One region of the Pelorhabdus sp. sgz311001 genome, then DNA from elsewhere that is predicted to be linked to it. Evidence: a T-box and tRNA genes for the amino acid it is inferred to sense, from the RefSeq annotation. Region 1 holds a T-box; the other holds one or more tRNA genes.

Region 1 (8,778 bases):
TGGAGGTTTTTTAAGTCTGGGTTTGCTTGCTGTTATTATTCCAGCTTTAGTGCTAGACCTAAAGGCGAGAAAGCGCAAGGAAGACACGTTAAAAGAATTAAATGAAGGTTTAGAACGAAAAGTCTATGAGCGAACTATTGCTTTATCTGATATGAATGCCATGCTTGAAGAAGAAGTGAGTGAACGTCAGGCAGCCGAGGACTTACTTTTGGAAAATCATCAAGCGCTTCTGGTGAGTGAAAATCGCTACCGTGGTCTCTTTGATCATATGAAAAAGGCGTTTATCTATTGTAAGCTTTTGTTAGATCGCGATGGAGCAGTGATTGACGGAGAGATTCTCGATGTAAACCATTCTTTTATTGAACAGTTTTGTCGTCTCGTGCCAGGCTTTTCTTGGAGCGGACGGAAAATTTCCGAGGTATCTTGCAATGAACTGAAGCTGGTTTTTGATTGCTTGAAAGAGTATGGTTCGCAAGTTTTGCAGCCGACAAGTTTGAGTTTTGAGCGAATTCTGGAAGTGGGTGACAAATGCTATCAAATTTCCGCCTATAGTCCTGAACCTTATTATGTGGCTACTTTAATTACTGATATTACGGAGCAAAGGCGGATAACGGCGGAAGTAGAAGAAAATCGCCGCCGCTATGAAGCGCTTATGATGCAGTCGTCGGAAGCGGTTCTTGTTGTAGATTTTAATTCCAAGATCATTACGGAAGCCAATAATGCTTCGCTCCGTGTATTTGGTTATGAGCGTGAAGAACTTTTGTCAATGCCTCTGTCTGATTTACTTATGATTAGTGAAGATTCTCTCCAAAGTCTTGTGGCTATGCTAGCTCGTTTTGGCGGACTGCCTGCTGCGATTCGCTCATGCCGTCGCAAAGACGGCAGTAAAATCCAGCTGGAACGGGTTGCTTCTTTAATTGAATATAGCGGGAAACGCCTTATTTTGATCTCTTATCGCGATGTAACAGAACAGCAAAAATTACAAGCGATTTTGCAGGGGGAATTAGAACTGGCGGGAACTATGCAAAAATCGTTGTTGCCAGCAGAGTTTAACAATGAGCTAGTAGCGATTCGAACTGTTTTTCAACCGCTGCATTTTGTTAGCGGCGATTATTATGGGTATAAATGGTCGCGATCAAAGCAGCAATTGCATGGTTATATCATTGATGTGACAGGACACGGAATTGCTACGGCGCTTCATACTGCGTCAATCAGCAGTTTGTTAAATGAAACGATGGAAAAGGAGCAGGGATGGACGCCGACTGCTTTTTTGGAACTGAATCGGTATTGTCTAGAATACTTCCCGGAAAATGCTTTTGTAGCCATGATTGCCTTTACTTTTGACTTCGCCAAACAAACCCTCACTTATATCACAGGGGGAATCAATTATATTATTGCTTGTACGCAATCGGATATTGGTTTAATGCCTTTGCGTGGCTTGTATCTTGGGATTACTAGCGATCCTGATTTTGAATTTGTCACAATTCCTTTGCAGCATGGTGATTTGTTCTATTTTATGACCGATGGAATTTATGAGCGACTGCCAGATTCCTTTTTTAACGGCATATGCCAGTTTTCTGAAACGGTTGAAGCTTTAAAACGACTGAGTCAGGATGGACAGCGCTTTGATGATTGCTCCGCTTTATGTATTGAAGTTAGAGCTTGGCCTGAGAAAAAGCAGCATTTTAATTTTTCTCAAGATGAATATACGGCCTTGCGTCGCGATCAAGTGAAGGAAAGGCTTTATAAGTTGGCGGGAAGCGAGGGGCCTAAGCTCGAAATTGTGTTAGGGGAAGCGCTCAATAATGCGCTGGCCTATGGTACAAAAGTAAAAGTTACGATCCAGAAGATTGGCCAGCGTCTCGTGATACGAGTGAAAGATGATGGCCCTGGTTTTCTTGGTAATGCAGCAATAGAATCACTTGGCAATCAGTCGATCCCAGAGCTGTTTGAAACAAAACTAGATGCGGAATGCGGCCGGGGTTTAGGAATTATGGCGGCTTGGACCGATAAAGTCCTTTATAGTCAACGCGGTAATGAAGTGTTGATTATTAAAAATTTGCCTTAGAGTGAATTTATTTACACACCTCTCAATCCTATGATACAATTCTTGTGATGATTGTCTAAGTTTTGTTAGGAGTTGAGTGAGTGGAACAGTTCTTTTCATCGGTAACTTATTTTATTGATATTTGGGGTTATTGGGCTATTTTTCTCGGAATGGCTTTGGAAAGCGCCAATATCCCGATACCCAGCGAGTTAATTTTTGGTTTTGCCGGATATTTGGTCTATTTAGGTCGATTAGAGTTTTGGCCTGCTACCATATACGGTGTTTTAGGCGGTTTGGCTGGCTCGATTGTTTCTTACGGTATTGGTTATTATGGCGGACGGCCTTTTGTGTTTCGCTATGGAAAATACTTTTTCGTTACAACGAAGCGTTTGGACCAAGCGCAACGCTGGTTTGACCGTTATGGTCTGGCCGCAGTATTTTTTGCTAGACTTATGCCTGTAGTAAGAACCTTTATTTCATTACCAGCCGGGTTCGCGCAGGTTCCCTTTGTCAAATTTGTTATTTATACAGTAGTCGGTTCTTTTCCTTGGACGGTGGCGCTCATTTATATTGGTAAGATGCTTGGCTACAATTGGGAAATTATGAATCGCTATGGTCATCAAGCCAGTGTAATTACAGCAATTGCCCTTGTCGCGATTGCCGCTTTCTGGTATTTTAAAAAGAAATCAGCAGAATAGGACGTTTTTAGGGGCCATTTAAATGGTTCCTTTTTTCTTATTCAGCACATCCTTTTGAAAAAGGAGGTACAGCCGATGGGCTTTGTAGATGTTTCTGTTATTTCGCCAGCAAAAATACCATCAGAGGCTTTAGCTATAGTTGAAAGCTTGTCAGAGGCTGGTTTTGCTGCTTATATTGTCGGTGGCGCTGTACGTGATCTTTTGCTTGGCATTGTGCCAAAGGATTTTGATGTGGCTACAAATGCTCAGCCGGAGGAGGTGCTGGCGCTTTGCCATCGCAGGGGCTGGCGGATTGTTGAAAAGCTTGGGGCGAATTTCGGTGTTGTTGCTTTGGTATTTGAACATAAAACGTGGGAAGTTGCTACTTTTCGCACAGAGTGCTATGGCGACGATGCCCATCGTCCGGAAACTGTAAGGTATACAGATTCGCTACAAGAGGATTTAGCAAGGCGTGATTTTACAATCAATGCTATGGCTCTTACTAGGACCGGTAAAATTATTGACTATTTTGGCGGTCGAAACGATTTGGACTTGGCACTACTGCGAACGGTAGGAGATCCCGTAAAACGGTTTCAAGAAGATGCCTTGCGCCTGTTTCGCGCCTGTCGGTTTGCAGCACAATTAGGTTTTCGCCTTGAAGATAAAACGTATGAGGCTATGACTCGTTGTTTAGAGCGTGTGAAAGGGTTATCATTAGAGCGCGTGAAGGCGGAGATCAATAAGCTGTTGCTATCTGGTCAGGTCGCAGTGGGACTTGATTATTTGGTTCATTCCGGCTTGGCTCAGTGTACTTGCCAAGTCAAGCGGCAAGGTCAAGTCTATGAGATTGCGCTGTTGCCTGAATTAAGAGATTTGTTGGGAGTCCCACAGAATCCGGCATTCCATTCTTTTGATGTATGGTATCATACGGTGGCAGCTGTCGTTGCTTCATCCACCGATATTACGGTACGCTGGGCGGCCTTGCTTCATGATGTTGCCAAAGGAAGCGTTGGCGTGAGAAGCATCACAGCTGAAGGGCGAATTACGGATTATGGTCACGATAAAGCGGGGGCTACTATAGCGAAAGCTATTTTGACTAGATTGGAGTTTGCACCTAAATTTGTCGTCCGTATTTCTTGGCTGGTAGCAAAGCATATGCGGTTTCATGTGATTTTTTATCGTACTGTTGTCGAAAATGATTCTCGCAGTTTAGTGCATTGGCTTCGAGAGGAGGCACGCAGCGGACGGTTTCGTGATCAAGCTGAGTTGAAGCGAGCTTTTGTAGAATTAGCGCAACTTTGCTTTGCTGATGCGATTGCGACAGGAAAGAGCAGCAAGGATCAAGCTCGTTTTTCCAAGCATTTTTTGACGGTCCTAGAAGAGGTTACTTGTAAGATGCCTGTTCATACGAGTGATTTGGTTATACGTGGTAAAGAGATTTGCAAATGGGCGCCTGAGCCGCAGTCAATCGGTTCTTGCTTAAAAATATTGCTGCAGCGTGTTCAAGACGGTGAGCTTGTGAACGAAAAAAATGTGTTGTTAGCGGCTGCGGAAAAATGGCTGTTAAAACAAAAATTGAAAAATAATTAAAAAATAGTTAAAAAGTGGTTAAAAAAAGCTTAAGTTTTTTTCTGGGACTTCGATACTATTAAAAAGGGATTTATTACCTAGCCAAGGAGGGCGATAGGAATGGATGCTTTAGTAAGAGTATTGCCAATTCAGAAAGTGGAATTTCAAAAGCCGAATCTTCCTCATAACCTAGAAAGTGGCAAAAAGAAGAAAACAGAACGCTTTGAGGATATTTTGGTACAGCAGCTTGCTGCGTTATCAGGAAAATAAAATTTTTTAAACCGCTGCAAGGTTTCTTTGCGGCGGTTTTTTTGTTAAAATCGAAGAGAATAAGAAGATATATTTAATGATAAAATAGAAAGTCAATGGAGAAAGGAGCGCTTATATGTATTCTTTTAAGTTGCTTGAAGGTGAAAAGGTTGTAAAAAAGGGACTGGGCAACCTCACGATAGAAGATTCCGTCCTAAACGGTGCTATGTACTTAACAACAGAGCGGCTAGTATTTGTCGGATATTTATTGGAAAATGCTGAGAATAAATTTTCTACAGATTTGTCATTGTATCATATTGCCGAACTACAAAAAGAAAAAACTTTTTATATTATTCCTAATGTATTAGTCATTCGTAGTATTCAAGATGTAGTATGGCGCGTAGGGATAGGAAAACGCGATTCCTGGTATGATGCTATTGAAGCGGCGATTCAGCAGACCGAACAACAAGCTTAAAGTAGAAAGACCCTTCTTCCTTCGTATGCATTCGTGGCAAAAGACATATAATAATAGCAGCGAAGGAGGTGGCAGAGGTGAAATTACTGACAATTGGGCTTCGTCATTCTGATGATAGTGATCGAAGCTTAAATGTCGAAATTGAGGCAGTCTGTGCTAATTTAGCCTATAAAGGTTATAAGGTAGCTGTCCATAATGAGGTGAAAGGAAGCTATCAATTTATTAGCTGTCATGTCAACGAAGGGGAATTGTCTTTTCGTAACTATGAACGGGTAAAGCGGCTCGTGAAACAAGAAATTACGGCGCTTTTGGCTAGATATATCGTAACAGTTGCTGAGCAGCCGCTATTGCAGCGAATGATTGAACGACGCTATGAGTATTTTAGCAGCTCTGAACGGCAAAGTTTGTTGCAAAAAGTGTTAAAGCGCATTGAAGTCCCCACGACTGCCGATACCAGCTATCCCTCTACAGTTCGGTTTCAATATATTGCTGATAAAATGACTGAGTACTTAGAGTATGGTCATGATTTAATTCTAGAAGGGTTTATGCATTTTCGTCTGAAGTCTTACTACGAAAAGCTGGCTCAGGTCATTGACCGCACGGTGGACGATTTTATGATGGAATTGGAATATCAGGAGTTTATTCGCGTACTGCGGTACTTTGTAGAATCCCAACAGCCGAAACACGAAGAGATTCATGTTATTGTCCTAGAAAATCAGCATTTTCAGATTTTAAATGAAGCGGGCGAAAGTTTAGAAGAAACATTTTTGGATATGGTTGGCGACACGGGCGCCATGAACGATCAAGATGCTTTAATTAGTGCATTGGTGACACTCGCGCCATACACCGTTATGGTTCACTTTGCCGGAGCTTTGGCTAATTTTGAAATTATTAGTACGATTCAAAGTGTTTTTGAGGGAAGAGTGATTTTATGTGATGGCTGCAGTTTATGTCGTCCTAGTAGGGGAAATCATTGACTTTTGCGGCTACGCGTTTTATAATAATTACTAAATTAGAATTTACAGTATAAAGCTACGAATAGTAATGACGAGGACATGATCACAGAAAGCGCCGCGTGCAGAGAGAGATGGCTTGGCTGAAACCATCTTCGCAGGACTTCTTGGCGATTACCACCTCTAAACTGCTTCTTGGAACCTAACGAGTATAAGAAGCCGAGTGATTTTCGTTACAAAATCGAAGAGCCTGCGTTTTGGTACGCAGAATCAGGGTGGAACCACGGGCAACAACTCTCGTCCCTACAGGGATAGAGGGTTTTTTTGTTTTGTCTGAAGGTCTCTGAGGGTATTTGATTAGGAGGTAGAAAAACAATGATTGAACTCATTTTGAAAGATGGACAAGCGAGAGAATTTGAAGCAGGTACAACCGTATTAGCGGCTGCCCAATCGATTAGCCGCGGCTTGGGAAAAGCAGTTCTTGTAGCCAAGCTTGATGGTGAGACTGTGGACTTAATGCATAAGTTAGATAAAGGCGGCAAGATTGAGTTTTTTACCTTTGAAGACCAGGCAGGCAAGGATGCACTCCGTCATAGTGGCTCACATCTTTTAGCACAAGCGGTAAAACACCTGTTTCCTGATGTAAAACTTGGTATTGGACCAGCTATTGCTAATGGCTTTTATTATGATTTTGATACAACTCATACCTTTACGCCCGAAGATCTTGCCAAAATTCAGGCTGAGATGGAGAAGATTGTTAAAGAAAACTTAGCAATCGAGCGGCAAGTCGTAAGCCGTAAAGAAGCGATCCAAATTTTTAAAGAGCTTGGTGAAACCTATAAATTAGAACTAATCAATGATTTACCGCCTGATGTACAGATTTCACTGTATCGTCAAGGGGATTTTGTGGATCTTTGCGCTGGCCCCCATGTGCCTTCTACCGGCCGATTGAAAGCGGTAAAGCTGCAGAGCTTGGCTGGTGCTTACTGGCGCGGTGATGAAAAACGTAAAATGTTGCAGCGTATTTATGGCACTGTTTTTGAAAAGAAAGCAGAACTTGACGCCTATCTGACAATGCTCGAAGAAGCCGCCAAACGGGATCATCGTAAACTTGGCAAGGAACTTGATTTATTCAGTATTCAAGAAGAGGGCCCGGGCTTTCCGTTCCTCCATCCCAATGGCATGATTATTCGCAACGAATTGGAAACTTTCTGGCGTGAGATTCATAATGAATATGATTATCAGGAAATTAAAACGCCGATCATCTTAAATCAGGCGCTTTGGCAGCAGTCCGGTCACTGGGATCACTATCGGGAAAATATGTACTTTACGCAGATTGATGGGGAAGGCTATGCCGTAAAACCCATGAACTGCCCTGGTGGTATTCTTGTATATCGGACGCAGCATCATAGTTATCGTGATCTGCCGCTTCGCACTTGTGAACTCGGTCTGGTTCATCGCCATGAGCTTTCCGGCGCTTTGCACGGCTTGATGCGCGTAAGAAGCTTTACGCAAGATGATGCTCATATCTTTATGTTGCCGTCGCAGATTAAAGAAGAAATTCAAAAAGTCATTGATCTCTTCAATACTGTTTATAGCGTTTTCGGCCTTACTTATCATGCGGAACTTAGTACACGGCCGGAAGATTCTATGGGATCTGATGAAGTATGGGAAGTGGCAACGAACGCACTGCGTGATGCCTTAGAAGATCGGAAAATGACCTATAAGGTGAATGAAGGCGATGGCGCTTTCTATGGTCCGAAAATTGATTTCCATCTTACTGATTCCATCGGCAGAACTTGGCAATGTGGTACGATTCAGTTAGATATGCAGATGCCGGAAAAATTTGATCTAACTTATATCGGCGAAGATGGGCAAAAACATCGTCCGGTTATGATTCATCGCGTTGCTTACGGCAGTATGGAACGTTTTATGGGAATTTTGATTGAACATTATGCTGGGGCTTTCCCTTTATGGCTCTCACCAGTACAGGTGAAAATCCTGCCAATTACAGATCGCCAGGCTGCTTATGCGAAAGAATTGGCGGCAAAGATGAAGAAAGCAGGTATTCGCACTGCTGTTGATGTCCGTAGTGAAAAGATTGGCTATAAAATCAGGGAAGCGCAATTGCAGAAAACGCCTTATATGCTAGTTCTTGGTGATAAGGAAATGGAAAGTGGTCTAGTTGCTGTCAGAAAACGGGGCGAAGGCGATATTGGCACCCAGGAAGTCGATGCGTTTATCGCGGCCCTTCAGGCTGATATTGCGGCTAAGAAAGCTTGGTAACAAATTCAATAAAACTGTTGACAGTGTAAAATAAGAGTGGTAAACTAAATAAGTCAAAACGAGAATAACTAAGCAGAGGCCATCCGCTTCTCACCTTACAACGAACTGTTCGTAAGGTAGTTGATTTCATAGATGAATGTCGTCGTGGAACGGGTGGGTTATGCCGCCCGTTTTTTATTTGAATTGAAAGAGGTGAATGGTGATTAGCAAAGATACTTTGAGGGTGAATGAGGAGATTCGAGTCAGAGAAGTTCGTGTTGTAAGTAGTACTGGCGATCAGTTAGGAATTATGCTTACGAGAGAGGCTGTCCGTCTTGCTTCCGAACAACAGTTGGATCTTGTAGAAGTAGCACCGACTGCGAAACCGCCGGTCTGCCGTATTATGGATTTTGGTAAATTTAAATATGAGCAGCAAAAGCGCGATAAAGAAACAAAGAAAAAGCAGAAGACTGTTACCGTAAAAGAAGTAAAACTTCGCCCAGGCATTGAAGATCATGATTTTGAAGTCAAACTAAAAAATGC
Region 2 (8,778 bases), on a different contig from region 1:
ACCGTAGCAGTCCAATTCTCAAAGGCGCCAGATGTAATGCGCACACGTTGATTCAACTCTATATTGAGTTTCGGTTTAAGCTCTTCAATTCCCATTGATTTTAGGATATGCTTCACTTCGGCGTTGCTGAGAGGGATTGGTTTGGTTCCGGAACCGACAAAACCGGTAACGCCTGGAGTATTGCGGACAACATACCAAGAGCGATCCGTTACGATCATTTCCACAAGTACATAACCTGGGAATACTTTTTTCTTGGATACCTTTTTCTGACCGTCTTTTACTTCCACTTCATCTTCCATCGGAACAAGAATGCGATAAATCTCATTTTCCATTCCCATGGAGTGAACTTTTCGTTCCAAATTGGCCATTACTTTATTTTCATAGCCAGAATAAGTATGAATGACATACCAATGTTTTTCTGATTCCATCGTTACCAAGGGACAATTCAGTCCCCCACCCCCTACTTAAGTATCAGTCGCAGCACTTCGTTAAAAACATTATCTACCGCCCAAATAACTAGAGCGACTACCACAACAGAAATAAATACAATACCTGTATATGAAATAAGTTCTTGTTTATCGGGCCACGACACTTTTTTAAGTTCGGACTTAACTTCCCTTAAAAATTTTTTAAAACGAGAAGCTCCTTGCGGCTCCGCCGCCTCTTGCATCGCCATATGATTCACATCCCGTCTTTACTACCTAACACATCCGGCATTACACTTGGCAGGGGCAGAAGGACTTGAACCCTCAACCAACGGTTTTGGAGACCGCTACTCTACCAATTGAGCTATACCCCTACTAAACACTCTAACTATTATAAGTTATTTTGTTTCTTTGTGTAAAGTCTGTTTTTTACAGAACTTGCAGTATTTGTTCAGTTCCAATCTATCCGGATCGTTTTTCTTGTTTTTATTGGTCTGATAATTGCGTTGTTTGCATTCAGTGCAGGCCAATGTTACTGCGTTGCGCATCTTCTACACCTCTCTTACCTAGTAAATGGAATAAGACTTCAAAATGTCGCTAATATAATTTAGCATAATTCATATGGCCTGTCAATAGTCCTCTTGCGAAAGCGAAGGCAATTATTGCTTTAGCAATTGCCAAATTCAGCAAAAATATACACTCGACACTATTTCCAGGCAAAAGAAAGACACAAAGCGGCTCTTTCCCCGCTTCGTGTCTTGTCCGATTTATTACGCGTTAATGGCAGTAACAACACCGGCGCCGACCGTACGGCCGCCTTCACGAATTGCAAAGCGAAGGCCTTCTTCCATTGCAATTGGGGTAATAAGTTCAATATTCATGCGAATGTTGTCGCCAGGCATTACCATTTCTACGCCTTCTGGAAGCGTAACAACTCCAGTTACGTCGGTTGTTCTGAAGTAGAACTGTGGACGGTAACCATTGAAGAACGGTGTATGACGGCCGCCTTCTTCTTTGCTCAGTACATATACTTCAGCAGCATATTTCGTATGAGGGTTGATCGAACCTGGTTTGGCAAGTACTTGACCGCGTTCGATATCTTTTCTTTCAACACCACGCAGCAGTGCTCCGATGTTGTCGCCTGCTACAGCGCTGTCAAGAAGTTTGCGGAACATTTCTACGCCTGTTACAACCGTAGATTTTGCTTTTTCCTGCATGCCGACGATTTCAATTGTATCGCCAACTTTTACTACGCCACGTTCTACACGGCCTGTTGCTACTGTACCACGACCAGTGATCGTGAATACGTCTTCGACTGGCATTAAGAACGTTTTGTCCGTATCACGAACAGGGGTAGGAATGTATTCATCTACTGCATCCATCAGTTCATGGATTTTGCCGCACCATTCGCAATCGCGTTTGCCACAAGCGCATTCCAGAGCTTTTACTGCAGAACCTGCAATTACAGGGATGTCATCGCCAGGGAATTCATAACTGGAGAGAAGTTCACGAACTTCCATTTCTACGAGTTCGATCAGTTCTGCGTCATCTACAAGGTCCATCTTGTTCAAGAATACGACCATTGCCGGTACGCCTACCTGACGGGAAAGAAGGATATGTTCGCGAGTCTGAGGCATCGGGCCGTCAGCTGCACTTACTACCAAGATTGCTCCGTCCATCTGCGCTGCGCCGGTGATCATGTTTTTTACATAGTCAGCATGGCCTGGGCAGTCAACGTGGGCATAGTGGCGTTTTTCTGTTTCATATTCTACGTGAGCTGTGTTGATTGTGATGCCGCGTTCTCTTTCTTCAGGAGCTTTATCGATCATGTCATATGCCATGAACTCTGCGCCGCCTGCTTTTGCCAGCGTCATCGTGATTGCTGCTGTTAAGGATGTTTTACCATGGTCAACGTGTCCAATGGTTCCAATGTTAACATGCGGTTTTGTTCTTTCAAACTTTTTCTTAGCCATAGTTTCTTTGTGCCCCCTAAAAAGTAATATTGTTACTTTTCTACTATCCTTGATAAATTCCTGCCGTTTTATGTATAATATAAATTAAAAACCCCGCATTGAGCGGGGAATTTTTATGTGTACTTGGTGGCGGCGCAGGGATTTGAACCCCGGACACTGCGGGTATGAACCGCATGCTCTAGCCAACTGAGCTACGCCGCCAAATAAATATATCTGGAGCTGATGACCGGGATTGAACCGGTGACCTTATCCTTACCAAGGATACGCTCTACCGACTGAGCTACACCAGCAGTCAACTTCATGGTTGCGGGGACAGGACTTGAACCTGTGACCTTCGGGTTATGAGCCCGACGAGCTGCCAGCTGCTCCACCCCGCGACGATATTATTTTAAGTGGTGGGCAGGGGTGGATTCGAACCACCGTATCCGTTAAGAGGCAGATTTACAGTCTGCTGCCTTTAGCCGCTCGGCCACCTACCCACGCTGGAGCTGGTGATAGGAATTGAACCCACAACCTGCTGATTACAAGTCAGCTGCTCTACCTATTGAGCTACACCAGCATCTTCAGTTCATCGTTCAAGCTTTCGCTCTCAGCGACAAGATTTATTATACATCTTTCGGTTTTCTTTGTCAACACTTTTTTCTAAGTTTTTTTCAAAACTTTATTTTGTGTTATAAAACCGTTTTTCGCTGTCGTCGTTTGCTTGCCCCGACAAGAATAAATAATACCATACTCAAAATGACTTGTAAAGCCTTTTTTGAAAAAAAATTAGAAAAAGAAATACCAAGTCGACACAGCGGCTAATAAAAAGCGATAGTAGGCGAAAGCGGCTAAACTAGAACGGTTCAAAAACTTAAGCAGCCACAGTACGGCCGCCCAAGCAACCACAAAAGATACAACAAAGCCTACTGCGAGCATCTGAATATTTTCCATCGAAAGAGACTGCCATACTTTGAGCACGTCATAAATGCAGGCAACCATCATCAGCGGCACAGCAATGATAAATGAAAACTCTGCTGCAGCCATCCGACTCACACCTAGACAGAGGCCGCCGGCAATCGTTGCGCCGCTGCGAGAAAAGCCCGGCCAAAGCGCTAAAATTTGAAACAGCCCTACTCCCATGGCCTGTCTTATCGTCAAATCTGCTGCTTTGGTTACAGTAGGCCTGCCAGAGCGTTTTTCCGCATAGAGCATAAATAAAGCGCCGACAATCATGCCAATAATGACTGTGCCAGTAGAAAACAAGTACGTTTTAATAAAGTGATGGGCTACATATCCTACAGCCATAACCGGCAAAATACCGGCTGCTACATGCTTTATAGTCAGCCCTTTTCTTACGCCGTGAGATTTTGTGAGCATCTGCCGAAATTGATCGCGATAAATCATAACGACAGCGAGTATCGCCCCAAGCTGAATAAAGACCTCAAAAACACTAGCCTCTGGTCCATCAAAATCGAGTAAATGACCGGTTAAAATCATATGTCCTGTCGATGAAATCGGTAAAAACTCCGTAATTCCTTCTACAATACCTAAAATAACTGCTATTATCATATCATGCACGATTTCTTTATCCCCCTACATTCAACTATAAACTTTCACTTATTTTGCTTGCTTTGATTCAGCAGCATCGCAAGAACCTGTTGGTCTGTAGGAAATGCTAGTGGCGGCAGGGTCTCTAACGAAAAATAAGCCACTTCACTCAAATCGTCACCCGCTTGCTCTAAACCACTACATTTTTCTACCCAAAACCAAATTCCTACCGTATGCTGCGCCGGATTATGAAAATTAGACAAAGCGGTAAATACTTGGCCAGGCTTTACAACCAGCCCTGTTTCTTCCAGAAATTCTCGCTGCAAAGCCGCGCGTACCTCTTCATCATATTCGACATAACCGCAAGGTATGCACCAAAGACCACTGTAAGTACTAGTAAGACTGCGGCGCCCTAAGAGCACTCTCCCTTGCTCATTCAATAAGATACCAGCTACGCCAACAACCGGATTTTCATAAAAAATCTTTTCACACTGTACACAGGTAAGGCGATTTTGCTCTTGCTGTTTCTGGTAGTGAAGCGAACCGCCGCACCAGGGGCAAAAATGATAGCGTTGGACCATAGCGAATACCTCCGAATGTTCTTATCATCTGCGAAAAAGACAGTAAAAAAGGCAGGAGATGTAAGCATCTCTTGCCGTTTCCCTTCTTTACAAAAATCCGGAAACTACAATTCAATAATACTAAGATTTGCGGCATCAAAAGAATGATTATTCAGCTGCCAGTCACAAAATATAAGTTGTCCATTACTGTATTCCCCCGGCCAAGCAACAATTAAAGAATATTTCCGGCTGAGTTGCCGCAAAATAGCAAGCGGTTCTAAACAAAGCACTGGCTTAAAGAGCAATTCGATTCCATCTAGCAAAAAGGTTTCAACCGAAAAACCGCGCAATACCTCATCCATAATCCCTGCAGCCTGCTCTTGCCGCGCCTTCGGCACAAGATCAATTAACTCATCTGTCACCAGATAGCGGCAGTCTAAGTAACGAAATCCTCTCGTATCGCCTAACTCTCGTAAAATTTTGCTTTTACCAGCACCGGCCTTCCCCACGATCAAGACCAACTTATTCGGTGTAGCTTCTACTTCACGTAGGCATTCCAACACACGCAATGTGGCTGACATTGAGCTCCCCCTCACCATGCTCTTTTTATGCCTTACCTGTTTCGCCAGTTTAAGAGGAAAATCCTTCACTTGGTTCAAAAAGATCTAAAAATCTTATAAAAAAAGAGACTCCCCAAAGAGCCCCTCTTTTAATCATCCGTTGGATCGCTGCTATAATCAGCCAACTCAACCTGTAATTCTTTATTTAACCCAGCCAACCCTTTATAAACGCTACGCGCATCAGGATCGTCACTTCGATTGTCTAAATACCGTTCCAATTTTCGTTTCACGCGCTGTAAGGCATTATCGATAGATTTCACATGGCGTCCTAATTCAACAGCAATTTCTTGATAGGATTTCCCATCTAAATAACTCATGAGAACTTTCCATTCCAAATCACTGAGAATTTCGCACATTTTTCCTTCAATATCAATAAATTCTTCCCGGCTAATTACAAGTTCTTCGGGATCAGAAATCTTCGATCCAGACAAAACATCTAGCAACGTACGATCAGAATCTTCATCATAAATTGGTTTATTTAAGGAAACGTAAGAATTTAACGGAATATGCTTTTGTCTTGTCGCCGTTTTAATTGCCGTAATAATCTGCCTGGTTACGCAAAGCTCGGCAAAAGCCCGAAAAGAAGACAATTTATCATTGCGAAAATCACGAATTGCTTTATATAAGCCGATCATGCCTTCCTGGATAATATCTTCCCGCTCAGCACCGATCAAAAAGTACGACCTAGCCTTAGCTCGAACGAAATTGCGGTATTTGTTTATCAAATACTCCTGGGCGATTGAGTTGTTATTGTCTTTGGCGTCGATAACAATATCTTCATCCGTCATATTCTCAAAACAACCATACAGATCGCGTTGAGTATTAGCCCGCATTCCATCGCCCCCACTCTTCTAGTTGACCTGCAAAAAAGAAAATGCACTAATTCTTAGTGCTTCTACCTTTTCGTACATGCTACTACAAAAAAATTATACCTTAGGGAGCTGTTTTTAGTCAAGCCTTGTTTAAGAAAGGCCTGTCAGCGCTGCAATCGAAGCGCATTGAGTTTTTCGCGCACTTCGTCCTTTACCCGACCTTCCAGTTCATTGCGATCCGTCTGCCGTTCTTGTCCTTTCGCGCGCTCTTTCATGCGTTTTGCTGTTTTTAAGACATCAAGCCGCAGTTCTCGAGCTGATATCCGATAAGCGCCGACACCAAGAATAACCTGCTGTTCCGTCCCATCAGACGTCGCTACGTAGACTGTCATGCCCCCTTTAGCGAGGCGATAAGCCGTTCTTTCAATAAAGCTGTCAGCGGTCTCTTTCTCGCTGGTAAAAATGACTTCAAGATTAGGATATACAGGATACACGCGCTCTTGTCCGACAAAAGAATAGGCGTCAAACACAACAAGAACCTTATAGCCCTTAAAGGCTCCATAACTTGCTAGCCAATCCACCAGACGATCGCGGGCATGGTCAAAATCCTCTTTATAATCTTTTAACTCTTTCCAGTCGAAAATGACATTATATCCATCGACAAGTAAGTAATCCTGGCGGCGCTTTCCCATAGCAAATCTCCTGCACTCTTTTTCACTTACTAAAGTCAGGCCGACAAGATCCAATCCGAACAATAGAATCCTCCGGTAAATACTGGTCTTTAGCAATCAATTCGCGCTGCACTTCTCCATTCTCTCTCTTAATAAGACGCAGCGTCGTCACTTCATAACCGGGAGTTCCCTGACGCTCTACCTCAGTTTCTCCCAATAAAAGGTTTTCATCTACTTTTCGCACAACACCAGGCAAAAGTGTTTTTTTCGCTTCCGTAATAATTTCGACCTGACAAGTCTGTTTCATACGGCTAAACAAACCGACTGACAAACGGTTTTCAACTACCTCGGCCGTAATTAAGAGCGGTTCTGCCGTCGTATTGGTAAATTTAAAGTCAAGGACTTGATAGGCTACCGTAGCGTCACGGCCTAATTTCACGTAGCCTAGCGCCTTGGAATGATTATAACGCTCTTCAATTTTTAAATTTGCCAGCAAAACCGCATTGTATAAAGTAGAAGAAACTTGGCAAATCCCGCCGCCAATCCCAGGAACATATTCATTCCCGACAATTTCTAAAGCTTCCTTAAAGCCATGTTCTTTATCACGCGGCCCTACGGTGTCATTAAAGGAAAAGGTTTCACCTGCCGCAAGGACTTTGCCGTTTAAATGGCGCGCCGCTAAACGAATGTTATCACTACGATTTTTCTGAGCGGGATCAAACTGGGTCTGAAAGGAGCCGATCACTTCATGAAAGCCAGCTGCAGCTACTTCCTTTTCCGTAATAGCGGGCGATAAGATCGTAACAGGTAAGGCCACAGCACCGCCAGACTGTAGATTAGAAAGAACTAAGTTTTTCGTCGCTTCAGTCTCCAACTGAGCACCAGATTCCGCCGGAATAATCCCGCCCCGAAATAAGCTTACTGCTGCATTTTGCGGCGGTTTATCAATCGACTGTTGCCAAAGTCCAATCAAATCATTGAGCTTACTTTCATTATAATGAATTTTAAGCGGAATATGACAACCATAAACAATAGCCTGACTTATTTTTTGAACTCGATCCCAATAAGCGCCTTCATGACCAATCGCAGCGGCAGCAGCAGCCGTTTCTTTCGCATCTACAGAAAAATCAACCTTACTACGTTCGAGCAAAAAAGAAGACCTGCCATCTGAAATCATCAGCGGTTTCTTTTCATCTTCCTGCTGCCATAGCTGTACAAGATTCTCTACTTCTCTTTCTGTGAGTCCGCCAACAGCTACACCTTCTACCGTAACACCAGCATAAACAAGGCCTGCATTAACAAAAACTGCATAGCCGCAAATCGCACTGATTATCACTGCAAGGAAAAAGAAAATTTTCCGCCGCTGTTTCACGCTTATTTCATCTCCCGCTGCCTTAATACTTCATATAACAGAAGAGAGCAAGCAACTGAAGCATTTAAAGACGTCATTTGCCCTTTCATGGGGATTTTCACAAGAAAGTCACAGCTTTCTTTCGTCAAACGGCTTAAGCCATGCCCTTCACTGCCGACAACGACAGCAATCGGCCCCGTAAGATCCGCTTCATAAAAATTCTTTTCCCCATCCATATCAGCTCCGACAATCCAAATCCCCTGTTTTTTCAGTTTTTCTAGAGTTTGTACCACATTACCAATTCGCGCAATCGGCACGTACTCAATCGCTCCGGCCGATGTCTTAGCGACAGTTGCGGAAATCGGCGCCGTACGCCGTTTTGGCAGAAGCATGCCATGACAACCTGCCGCATCAGCACTACGTAAGATAGCGCCAACGTTATGGGGATCTTCCAGCTCGTCAAGAATCACGAGAAAGGGAGGTTCGCCTTTAGCGGCAGCTGCCGCTAGAATATCTTCCACTTCTACGTATTGAATCGGCGCCACATAGGCGACAATTCCCTGATGCTGTTCTCCCGGAACCAGCGCTGTGAGTTTAGTTGATTCCATTTCTTGTACAATAATACCCTGCTTTAAGGCTTGTCCGATAATACTCTTCAGGGACCCTTGATGATCCCCTTTCGCAACAAGAATTTTATTCACGGAACGCTGCCCTTTTAGGGCTTCACTGACACTATTACGGCCACAAATAATCTCTGACTGTGACACTTTATTCCTCCTCAGCGACTTGCTGTCACCTCTTAGTTTTTCGCGAAGCAAATCAAATTATGTATGACA

The links. A T-box is a leader RNA that pairs with one kind of tRNA and senses whether it is charged. The one in region 1 lies ahead of thrS (threonine--tRNA ligase), so its partner is inferred to be a tRNA-Thr.
Region 2: it has a tRNA-Thr gene. The T-box ahead of thrS (threonine--tRNA ligase) is inferred to sense a tRNA for this amino acid. The anticodon was not compared.

What each region holds. Positions count from the first base shown of each region.
Region 1 is NZ_JBVXUT010000006.1:20,005-28,782, reverse strand. It holds gene AC0MXB_RS14765 (CHASE3 domain-containing protein) at 1-2,068, shown strand, start outside; gene AC0MXB_RS14760 (DedA family protein) at 2,149-2,745, shown strand; gene AC0MXB_RS14755 (CCA tRNA nucleotidyltransferase) at 2,821-4,314, shown strand; gene AC0MXB_RS14750 (hypothetical protein) at 4,414-4,563, shown strand; gene AC0MXB_RS14745 (GRAM domain-containing protein) at 4,679-5,017, shown strand; gene ytxC (sporulation protein YtxC) at 5,095-5,994, shown strand; T-box leader at 6,053-6,278, shown strand; gene thrS (threonine--tRNA ligase) at 6,346-8,256, shown strand; ribosomal protein L20 leader region at 8,321-8,441, shown strand; gene infC (translation initiation factor IF-3) at 8,474-8,778, shown strand, end outside.
Region 2 is NZ_JBVXUT010000001.1:21,009-29,786, reverse strand. It holds gene nusG (transcription termination/antitermination protein NusG) at 1-428, opposite strand, end outside; gene secE (preprotein translocase subunit SecE) at 461-676, opposite strand; tRNA gene AC0MXB_RS00190 (tRNA-Trp) at 724-799, opposite strand; gene rpmG (50S ribosomal protein L33) at 824-973, opposite strand; gene tuf (elongation factor Tu) at 1,196-2,398, opposite strand; tRNA gene AC0MXB_RS00175 (tRNA-Met) at 2,523-2,599, opposite strand; tRNA gene AC0MXB_RS00170 (tRNA-Thr) at 2,613-2,688, opposite strand; tRNA gene AC0MXB_RS00165 (tRNA-Met) at 2,700-2,775, opposite strand; tRNA gene AC0MXB_RS00160 (tRNA-Tyr) at 2,792-2,877, opposite strand; tRNA gene AC0MXB_RS00155 (tRNA-Thr) at 2,882-2,957, opposite strand; gene AC0MXB_RS00150 (undecaprenyl-diphosphate phosphatase) at 3,167-3,949, opposite strand; gene AC0MXB_RS00145 (NUDIX domain-containing protein) at 3,994-4,509, opposite strand; gene brxF (BREX-3 system P-loop-containing protein BrxF) at 4,614-5,069, opposite strand; gene sigH (RNA polymerase sporulation sigma factor SigH) at 5,198-5,941, opposite strand; gene AC0MXB_RS00130 (NYN domain-containing protein) at 6,085-6,612, opposite strand; gene AC0MXB_RS00125 (VanW family protein) at 6,635-7,963, opposite strand; gene rlmB (23S rRNA (guanosine(2251)-2'-O)-methyltransferase RlmB) at 7,966-8,709, opposite strand.